DNA from 3 places in the Mesorhizobium sp. M1D.F.Ca.ET.043.01.1.1 genome. Region 1 is predicted to be linked to each of the others. Evidence: riboswitches for the same ligand, from Rfam matches in the RefSeq annotation. Region 1 holds a riboswitch; each other region holds the start of a gene.
The links. Region 1 has a riboswitch for thiamine pyrophosphate ahead of thiB (thiamine ABC transporter substrate binding subunit). Riboswitches for the same ligand answer to the same signal wherever they lie in the genome.

Region 2: it holds a riboswitch for thiamine pyrophosphate, as region 1 does, so the genes downstream of both, thiC (phosphomethylpyrimidine synthase ThiC) here and thiB (thiamine ABC transporter substrate binding subunit) in region 1, are expected to answer to the same signal.
Region 3: it holds a riboswitch for thiamine pyrophosphate, as region 1 does, so the genes downstream of both, thiC (phosphomethylpyrimidine synthase ThiC) here and thiB (thiamine ABC transporter substrate binding subunit) in region 1, are expected to answer to the same signal.

Annotation. Positions count from the first base shown of each region.
Region 1 is NZ_CP034444.1:4,286,499-4,289,755, forward strand. It holds gene EJ067_RS20780 (ABC-F family ATP-binding cassette domain-containing protein) at 1-611, opposite strand, end outside; gene EJ067_RS20785 (thiamine diphosphokinase) at 613-1,257, opposite strand; TPP riboswitch at 1,405-1,519, shown strand; gene thiB (thiamine ABC transporter substrate binding subunit) at 1,562-2,572, shown strand; gene thiP (thiamine/thiamine pyrophosphate ABC transporter permease) at 2,822-3,257, shown strand, end outside.
Region 2 is NZ_CP034444.1:3,781,445-3,784,701, forward strand. It holds gene thiC (phosphomethylpyrimidine synthase ThiC) at 1-1,248, opposite strand, end outside; TPP riboswitch at 1,352-1,468, opposite strand; gene EJ067_RS18550 (hypothetical protein) at 1,590-1,817, opposite strand; gene EJ067_RS35830 (hypothetical protein) at 2,480-2,941, opposite strand.
Region 3 is NZ_CP034444.1:6,170,841-6,174,097, reverse strand. It holds gene thiC (phosphomethylpyrimidine synthase ThiC) at 1-1,586, opposite strand, end outside; TPP riboswitch at 1,692-1,808, opposite strand; gene EJ067_RS29530 (FkbM family methyltransferase) at 1,898-2,653, opposite strand; gene EJ067_RS29525 (hypothetical protein) at 2,650-3,257, opposite strand, start outside.

The sequences.
Region 1 (3,257 bases):
AAATGCGCAAACCCCTTGTCCAGCCGCCGCGTCTGGCCGCGGTCGAGCCAGACCGTGGCGCGCGAGACGCGTTCGAGAAAGCGACGGTCGTGCGAGATCAGGATGACGGCGGACGAGGTGTGGGCAAGCTCCTCTTCCAGCCATTCGATGACCGACAGGTCGAGATGGTTGGTCGGCTCGTCGAGCAGCAGGATGTCGGGTTCGGGCGCCATGACGCGGGCAAGCGCCGCGCGGCGCGCCTCGCCGCCGGAAAGGTCGTTCGGCCGTTCCTCCCCCGTCAGGCCGAGATGATCCATCAGATAGGTGGCGCGATGCGGGTCGTCGGCCGGGCCCAGCCCTGCCTCGACATAGGCGCGCACAGAGGCAAAGCCGTCCATGTCGGGCATTTGCGGCAAATAGCGAACCGTCGCCGAAGGCTGGCGGAAGACCTCGCCATCCTGCGGCTCGATCAGCCCGGCGGCGATCTTGAGCAGCGTCGACTTGCCGGAGCCGTTGCGGCCGACAAGCGCGATCTTCTCGCCGGCGGAGGCACTGAGCGCGGCGCCGTCGAGCAGCGGCGTGCCGCCAAACGTCAGTTTTATGCCGTCGAGATTGAGAAGAGGCGGAGCCATGTCAGCTTTCGGGAAGAGGATAGGGATGGGCGAGCAGAAGCGCCCGGCCACGCTCGAGCGCGATCTCGAGCCGGCCCTTGACCTCGTTTGATATAGTGAGCGAGGAGCCGAACGCCACCTCGACACGGTCAAGCGGCCACTTGGCGCCGGAGACCGTCAGGCCGGCGAGCTCGGAAAAGCCCAGCACCGAAAACAGCGTGCCGTCGGCGTAGTCGAAGCCGGCTGTGCCGGGCAGGATGGGCACGCCTTCCTGGGCGCCGCTGGTCAGCAGCACCGTCGTGCCCGCCTCGGCCAGCCGCACGCCGAGAGCCAGATGCAGGAAGGCATGGTCGGCGCGCTTGCCGCCGAAGGCGCCGGCCAGCACCAGGCTGGTGGCGCCGCGCGCGAGCGCCTCGGCGATGGCCAGCTCGCCATCGGTCTTGTCCTTCTCGGCCGGAAAGATCTTGCGCGGCACGGCGGCGAGGTCGGCCGGAAGGTTCGCCGGCACCGAGTCGAAGTCGCCGACCCAAAGCTCAGGGATCAGCCCAAGCATGCGGGCATGGCCGATGCCGGCGTCGGCGGCGATGACGCGGGAGCCTTCGATCTGGCGATCGAGCCGAGGCGTGCGGACGAGGTCGCCGCCAAGCAGGATGGTGAATGTGCCCATGGGCGTCGCCCTTACCAGCCCCGGTCGTGAAACGGAAGCCAGGCGCATCCAAACCAAACGGCGCTGCGTTCCAGAATAGGCCGTGATGCATTGGATGCCCCGGCAAACTTCCGCTTGCGCGCCGCATCGGCCGGGCCTATGTCTCGAAACGCTCTAACGGGGTGCCGGACGCTGACTTAGCGAACCGGCTGAGAGGCGACAAAGCCAACCCGCTGAACCTGATCCGGTTTGTACCGGCGGAGGGATTAGACGTTTCGGACCATCCGACGCCTCAATTCCTTTAACGCGAACGAAGGAGGCGCCGATGCGCTCATTGTTGTCCCGGCTTATTCTCGCGATAGGCTTTGTTTCACTTCTGGCAGGCATCGCGCCCGCCGAGGCGAAGGACAAGCTCACCGTCTATACCTATGAAAGCTTCACCGCCGACTGGGGTCCGGGACCCGCGGTGAAGAAGGAATTCGAAGCCGAATGCGGCTGCGATCTGGAATTCGTCTCCGTCGCCGACGGTGTGGCGCTGCTCAATCGCGTCAAGTTGGAGGGCGCCGGCACCAAGGCCGATGTCGTGCTCGGCCTCGACACCAACCTGACGGCCGACGCCAAGGCGAGCGGACTGTTCGCGCCGCATGGCGAAGTGTCCGGCAACAATGTGCCGGGCGGCTGGAGCGATGACACGTTCGTGCCCTTCGACTACGGCTACTTCGCCGTCGTCTACGATACCGAGAAGCTGAAGAGCCCGCCGAAAAGCCTGAAGGAACTCGTCGAGGGCAACGCCGCCGACAAGATCGTCATCCAGGATCCGCGCACCTCGACGCCGGGCCTGGGGCTGCTGTTGTGGGTGAAGTCGGTCTATGGCGACAAGGCGCCGGAAGCCTGGGCGAAGCTCAAGGCAAAAGTGCTCACCGTGACGCCCGGCTGGAGCGAGGCCTACGGCCTGTTCACCAAGGGCGAGGCGCCGATGGTGCTGTCCTACACCACCTCGCCGGCCTACCACATGGTGGCCGAGAGCACCGAACGTTACCAGGCTGCGTCCTTCGAGGAGGGCGAATACCTGCAGATCGAGGTCGCCGGCATCACCACCACGGGCGCGAAGAACCCGCTGGCGGAAAAATTCATCGCTTTCATGACCGGACCGAAATTCCAGGACGTCATCCCCGAGACCAACTGGATGTTCCCGGCCGGCAAGACCGACAAGCCGCTCAACCCGGCCTTCGACAAACTGGTGAAGCCGACCAAGACCTTGCTGTTCAGCCCGGAAGAGGTCGCGGCCAACCGCAAGGCCTGGGTGGACGAGTGGCTGGCGGCGATGAGCAAGTAGGTGGTCTTGGTTATTATCCTTCCAAGATGATTGCTCTACGGCGCCCCCCTCTGTCCTGCCGGACATCTCCCCCACTTGGGGGGAGATCGGTTGTCATCGGCGATTTCGCCAATCGCCGACGGTGCAGGAAAGAGTGGGGCGCCAAAGCTGCCGATCTCCCCCCTTGTGGGGGAGATGTCCGGCAGGACAGAGGGGGGCGCGAAGGAACGCGGCGTTCGCTAGCCTTCAGCCCTGCCCACGTGGTGCAGCGTGCAGTCCGCACCGCGCCCTGACTCCCGCGTCACCGCCGGCATCGTCGCCCTTGCGGCAATCGCCGTGCTCATCGGCGGCGCCTTCGCCGGGCTCATCCTCGAAGGCGCGAACGACCTGTCCGGCGCTCTCGCCGCCTTCGATGGCTACCTGTTCCGCGTCGCCCGCTTCACGCTGTGGCAGGCGCTGCTGTCGACATTGCTGTCGGTCGCGCCGGCGCTGCTGGTGGCACGCGCCCTGTCCAGGCATCCGGGCTTTCCGGGCCGTCGGCTGATCCTGCAGCTCTTCGCCGTGCCGCTGGCGCTGCCGGCAATCGTGGCGGCGCTCGGCATACTGGCACTCTATGGCCGTGCCGGCTACTTTGCCGGCGTCCTCGGCAGTCTTGGCGCCGGGGAATGGCCTGGCATCTATGGCCTTTCCGGCATCCTCATCGCGC
Region 2 (3,257 bases), 510 kb from region 1:
GATCTTGTGCATGGGGACATGGCCCGGGCCTTCGATCATCACCTGGCAGTCCTTTGCCCAGGCAATCTTGGTGAGTTCTCCAAGTGTTTCCAGTTCGGCGAATTGCGCCGCGTCGTTCGCATCGGCGATTGAACCGGGACGAAGGCCGTCGCCGAGCGAGAAGGAAACGTCATAGGCTCTGGCGATGTCGCAGATCTCCTCGAAATGCTCGTAGAGGAAGCTCTCCCGGTGATGGTGCAGGCACCATTTGGCCATGATCGAGCCGCCGCGCGAGACGATGCCCGTGACCCGGTCGACGGTCAGCGGTATGTAGTGCAGCCGCACGCCGGCGTGGATGGTGAAATAGTCGACGCCTTGCTCGGCCTGCTCGATCAGCGTGTCGCGATAGACCTCCCAGTTGAGGTCCTCGGCGATGCCGCCGACCTTTTCGAGCGCCTGATAGAGCGGCACCGTGCCGATCGGCACCGGTGCATTGCGCACGATCCAGTCGCGGATGTTGTGGATGTTGCGGCCGGTCGACAGGTCCATCACCGTATCGGCGCCCCAGCGGATCGCCCACACCATCTTTTCGACCTCTTCGGCCATCGACGATGTGACAGCCGAGTTACCGATGTTGGCGTTGATCTTCACCAGGAAATTTCGCCCGATGATCATCGGTTCGCTCTCGGGATGATTGATGTTGGCGGGAATGATTGCGCGTCCGCGCGCCACCTCGTCGCGCACGAATTCGGGTGTGACGAAATCTGGGATCGCCGCGCCGAAGGCTTCGCCGTCGCGTTGCAGCTTGCCGCGCATCACCTCGCGGCCGAGATTCTCGCGGATGGCTACGAACTCCATTTCTGGCGTGATGATGCCGGCGCGCGCATAGGCAAGTTGGGTCACCGCCTTGCCCTGCTTGGCCTTGAGCGGCCGATTGCGTATCGGAAATTCCGGTGTCAGGCGCTCGCCGGTGGCGAATCCATTGTCTTCCGGCCGGACGTGGCGGCCGTCATAGGCTTCGACATCGCAACGCGCCGTGACCCATTCGTGGCGAAGCCGGGCAAGGCCTTTTTCGATGCTGGTTTGGACTGATGGATCGGTGTAGGGGCCGGACGGATCGTAGACGGTGACGGGCGGTTCGCCGGCCGTCGGATGGACGGAAATCTCGCGCATCGGCACCCTGATCTGCGGGTAGAGGACGCCGGGCTTGTGGATTTTCCGCGAGGCGGGCAGTGGTCCCGTCGACACGGCGGGGGTGAGGGCATTCATCGTGAGGCTCCTTTGCTCATGCATTGGAGACCCAGTTCTGTGCCGGAAGGATGAAAAGACGCTTCTGTAGACCTGCTGCAGCAGGACCTCGGGCGTAAACTCCCGCAAAGCGCTTGCACCGTCCCTACGCCAGTATGAACTGGATCAGGTTCAACGGGTCACTGCGCCGCGAAAGCCAGCAGTATCTCAGCCCCTTACCGGGACTCCCCTCGTGAATGCCTCAAGTTGAATGGGCCGGTGCTGCTTTGTCAAGCGCCTTCGGGCGCCTTCGGGCGCCTTCGGCCGGTGGCGACGTCCGGCGGCCGGCCGAGCGGAGAGCTCGCGCATGCATCGGGGACAAGTCACGCCCCGTAGACCAGGGCTGGAATGGCCAAAGTCTCATTCGCTTCGTGAAGGATGGAAAAACTGTATCGGCCATGTGCGTCGAGATCGACCGAGTAGCTCAGGCGGTCACGGATGTGGTTATCCTGGTCGAAGGCGACGATTTGCGGCTTCAGCGAGGTGATTTGCACCACGTCCAGGTAGATGGAGTTGCAGATATGATCTGGTCGTCGGGCTGGCAGGTGCAAGCGGCCGCTCTATTCAGGATGCGGCATCGGCGGCGTTCCCGATACCAATGATATCTTGCGGGCAACTTATGCAATCACCGGCTTCGTAAAACCCGACGGCGGCGGCCGTGTCCTGGCGCTGAGGATGTGCCGCTGTTCCAGCAGAGAAATCGCGTGGGCGCGGAGTTTTCGCTCTGCGAGGAAGAGTTGACGCAATCGTTTAGCTTGCTTGCAGTTCGTAGAGACCCGCCTTTGAAAGCAACTAAGCTATTGCATTGATATGTTGGTGCGCGATCGATCGCTACATAGCCGGCCGCCATTATCCGAGTATTGATCCGCCGGTGTTCGTGTTGCCGTATATGGCAATCCCTGCGAGATCGTCGCGGCCGGATCGGCCGCACCCTCTAGTCATAAAAGGGGAAGCGACCGAGAATTCCGCTGCCGAAAACTTCTCTGGCTTGGCTATGCATGCGGTAGATGAGATCGCCGCCTACCGCGACCTGGTCGAGGAAGGCATCGACGCCCAGTTCGGACAGCCTGGTTATCGCAATGCGTTAGCGGCTCAGACTTGCGGTCTCGAGAGCGGCCTTTGGGGGTCACCTCTTTTTTGTTTCAGAGGTTGGAAGACGGCTGCTCGTTACCCAATAGAAATGGCGACTACGGAACGCGATCGATCGCGGCCATCAGGAAACACCTGTCTTCGGCTCAACCTCGACATGGCGTCCGATCGACCGCAGATATACAGCTATCTCGTCCATGAGATGATCGCGTTCGCCGTAGATCTCAGCAATCCTGCGCAGCTGTGGCTCGACGGACCTCCGTTGCGCCGGCGTCAAATCAGCATCGCCAAAGACATATCCCAAGTTGCCAATCGCGCAAATGTTGCAGCCGGCCTCCACAACTGCTTGCACGAATGCCGGAATGTCTTTTTCTTGCATAGTCTTCATGTCGAACCTCTCGTGAATGGCGTGCTTGCGCGCCCATGCTGCCTTTTCAGCGTGTCCTCTGGGCGGCGCAAGCCTTGAGCGTAATTGTGCCGGGCAACCTCGACTATCCCGTCTGCCACGCTCTTTAGAGTCGGTGGGGTCTGGTGATTGCAGGCTGGGCCACTCAAAAGCCTGCAAGAAGAAAGTCATGGCGACCATTGCTCAAGATCGCGAGGGTGCGTGCAAGACCTTCCGTTGGCAGTCATGCACGCTCACCCAGCAACTGGGTATTGAGCAACTGGGTCTCACGTCGCGGGTCTCGTGTGCTTCACAGCCGAAAATAAGGTACCACCGTGGCTATTCTCAAGTGCAGGCTACCTCTTCAGGACACGGCGGAGTGCCTTCCGACGCACCCCTGGTGCAACGTGCGACCTAACGAGACACATCTCGTTCGCGTTCCCTCGACCTTTCTTCGTATTGCTGCTTGCCCTGCGATTTCAGGCCCTCTGCTAGCTTCTCGGCCGCTCTTTGGCCT
Region 3 (3,257 bases), 1.9 Mb from region 1:
GACAGGTTGAACTGGTCTTCCCAGCGGAACTCGAAGCGCGCGCGGGAAAGCGCGTCGTCGCGGACCTTCGCAGCCGGATGCCCCTTGGCAAGGTCTGCCGCATGCGCGGCTATTCTGTAGGTGATGACGCCGGTCTTGACGTCGTTGCGGTCCGGCAGGCCGAGATGTTCCTTCGGCGTCACGTAACAGAGCATTGCCGTGCCGAACCAGCCGATCATGGCGGCGCCGATGCCGGATGTGATGTGGTCGTAGCCGGGCGCTATGTCCGTGGTCAATGGTCCGAGGGTGTAGAACGGCGCCTCGCCGCAGACGGCAAGCTGCTTGTCCATGTTCTGCTTGATCTTGTGCATGGGAACATGGCCGGGCCCTTCGATCATCACCTGGCAGTCCCTTGCCCAGGCAATCTTGGTCAGTTCGCCAAGCGTCTCCAGTTCGGCGAACTGCGCTTTGTCGTTCGCGTCGGCGATCGACCCGGGGCGAAGGCCATCGCCGAGCGAGAAGGAGACGTCATAGGCCCTGGCGATGTCGCAGATTTCTTCGAAGTGCTCGTAAAGGAAGCTTTCGCGGTGATGGTGCAGGCACCATTTGGCCATGATCGACCCGCCGCGCGAGACGATGCCCGTGACCCGGTCGACGGTCAGTGGGATGTAGTGCAGCCGCACGCCGGCGTGGATGGTGAAATAGTCGACGCCCTGCTCCGCCTGCTCGATCAGCGTGTCGCGATAGACCTCCCAGCTCAGGTCCTCGGCAATGCCGCCGACCTTCTCCAGCGCCTGGTAGAGCGGCACCGTGCCGATCGGCACCGGCGCGTTGCGCACGATCCATTCGCGGATGTTGTGGATGTTGCGGCCGGTCGACAGGTCCATCACCGTGTCGGCGCCCCAGCGGATCGCCCAGACCATTTTTTCGACCTCCTCGGCCATCGAGGAGGTGACGGCGGAGTTGCCGATGTTGGCGTTGATCTTCACCAGGAAGTTGCGGCCGATGATCATTGGCTCGCTCTCGGGATGGTTGATGTTGGCGGGGATGATGGCGCGGCCGCGCGCCACCTCGTCGCGCACGAATTCCGGCGTGACGAAATCCGGTATCGACGCGCCGAACGCTTCCCCATCCTGTTGCAGCCTGCCCCGCAGCATCTCGCGGCCAAGGTTCTCGCGTATGGCCACGAACTCCATCTCGGGCGTGATGATGCCTGCGCGTGCATAGGCAAGCTGCGTCACCGCCTTGCCGGCCTTCCCCCGCAGCGGACGATTGCGGACAGGAAATTCCGGCGTCAGCCGTTCGCCCGTCGCAAATCCGTTGTCCTCCGGCCGGACGTGGCGGCCGTCATAGGCTTCGACATCGCCGCGCGCCGCGATCCAGTCCTGGCGAAGCCGGGCAAGTCCTTTTTCGATGTCCGTTTCGATCGCCGGGTCGGTATAGGGGCCCGACGGATCGTAGACCGTCACCGGCGGCTCGCCGGCGGTGGGGTGGACGGCGATCTCGCGCATCGGAACCCTGACCTGCGGATGGAGGATGCCGCTCTTGTGGATCTTCCGCGACGCAGGCAGCGGTCCCGTCGAAACGGTGGGGGTCAAGGCATTCATTTGAGGCTCCTTTGCTCATCTGCATTGGAGACCCAGTTCTGTGCCGGAAGGATGAAAAGCCGCCTTGGTCCACCTGCGCGAAACAGGTCTTCGGGCATGGAGCCCCGCAAAGCGCTTGCACCGTCCCTACGCCAGTATGAACTGGATCAGGTTCAACGGGTCACTGCGCCGCGAAAGCCAGCAGTATCTCAGCCCCTTGCCGGGACTCCCCTGGTGAATGGCTCAAGTTGAACGGGCCGGCGCCGTCTTGTCAAGCGCATCAAGGCCGGCCGGGCCGACAATGGCGGTGGAGCGTAAGCCGACGGCGAAAGTCAGGCGAAGGCCCAGATGTCCTCGGCCTGGAAGCCGACCTGATAGCCGGCGGTCTTCAGCTTGACCACGACCTGGCCGATCTCGGCGGCCGGCAGCGCGCCGACCTCGATCTTGATCATGCCGGGCCGGTAGCGCTGGAGCTCGAGTTGGTCGAACACCATCCAGTCGGCGCCCTCGCAATCGACCAGGAAAGCGTCGATATAGCCGATGCCGTTGCGGTCGAGCAGCGTCTGCAGCGTCTCCGACGGCACCTCGATGTCCTTCAGATGCGGCGCGAACTTGTTGAAGTTGGCGTCGGCCTCGCCCCAGGCATTCTTGCCCGACATCAGATTGGTGTCGGTCACCGACGAGCAGCCGATGAACTCGATCGGCAGCGTGCCGGCCTCGAGCGCGGCGGCATCAAAGGTGTGGACCGTTATCGTGCCCTTTGTCCTGGTCACAGCCACCGGCTCGATGACGAAGCGGCTTTTGTCCGGATAATTGGCGCGCAGCCGCTTCTGGTTGTACGGGATCGGCTCGACCAGCATCGCCCGAGCACCCCTGATGCGGTGCAGCCAGGGCGTCACGTCGTCGAACAGCGCGCCGTCGCAGGCGCCGACATTGACCATCTGGAACGGCCGTCCACCGCCGAAGCGCGCCTTGAGCGCCGCCTTGGCGAGGAACTTGGTGCCGCGCAGCGCGGGCCCGCGATCGAGCAGGCTGGCAGGCAAGCCGAGCGACAACAGAACGCGCGCGAAGCTGGAAACCGGGCTCATGACTTGCCTCCGGGAACGAGATGCTGCGCCTCGCGCTGCCCGCCCGGGCTCGCCGATGCCCAGAGCGCCATCAGCGGCGCTGCCAGCAGCAGGAAGGGCGGCAGAAGGTTAGGGAAATAGATGCGGGTATCGTGGATCGGAAAGACGGTGAACTTGGCAAGCACGCCGAGCACCAATGCCGCAAGCAGGATACCGGCGCGGCGGTCGAGCCGGAACCCGGCGCGGTCGAGCCCATACCATCCGGCTAAAGCCAGCACGGAAACGCCGACCCAGTTGTTGACGTCGATGGCGCGCACCACCGAGGCGGCGAAAGCCTTGAGATAGGCCGCCACCGAGAACGGCGGCTCGAAACCGTCCATATTGTAGTGCTGCTCGATGCTGGAGAACCACAGATGCGGCCACCAGCCGGGATGCTGCGCCCAATGCGAGATGGCGAAATAGGCGACGAACGAGGCGGCAAAGCCCGCCAGCGCCCCCCACGCCTTCTGGCGGAACGCGACCAGCAGCACGGCGAAAATGGCGAGGAAGACGATGTTGTCCGGCCGCGCCATGAAGGCGAGGAAAAGCAGGATCGCCGTCGCCGCTTCGCGTTTGCGCACATAGG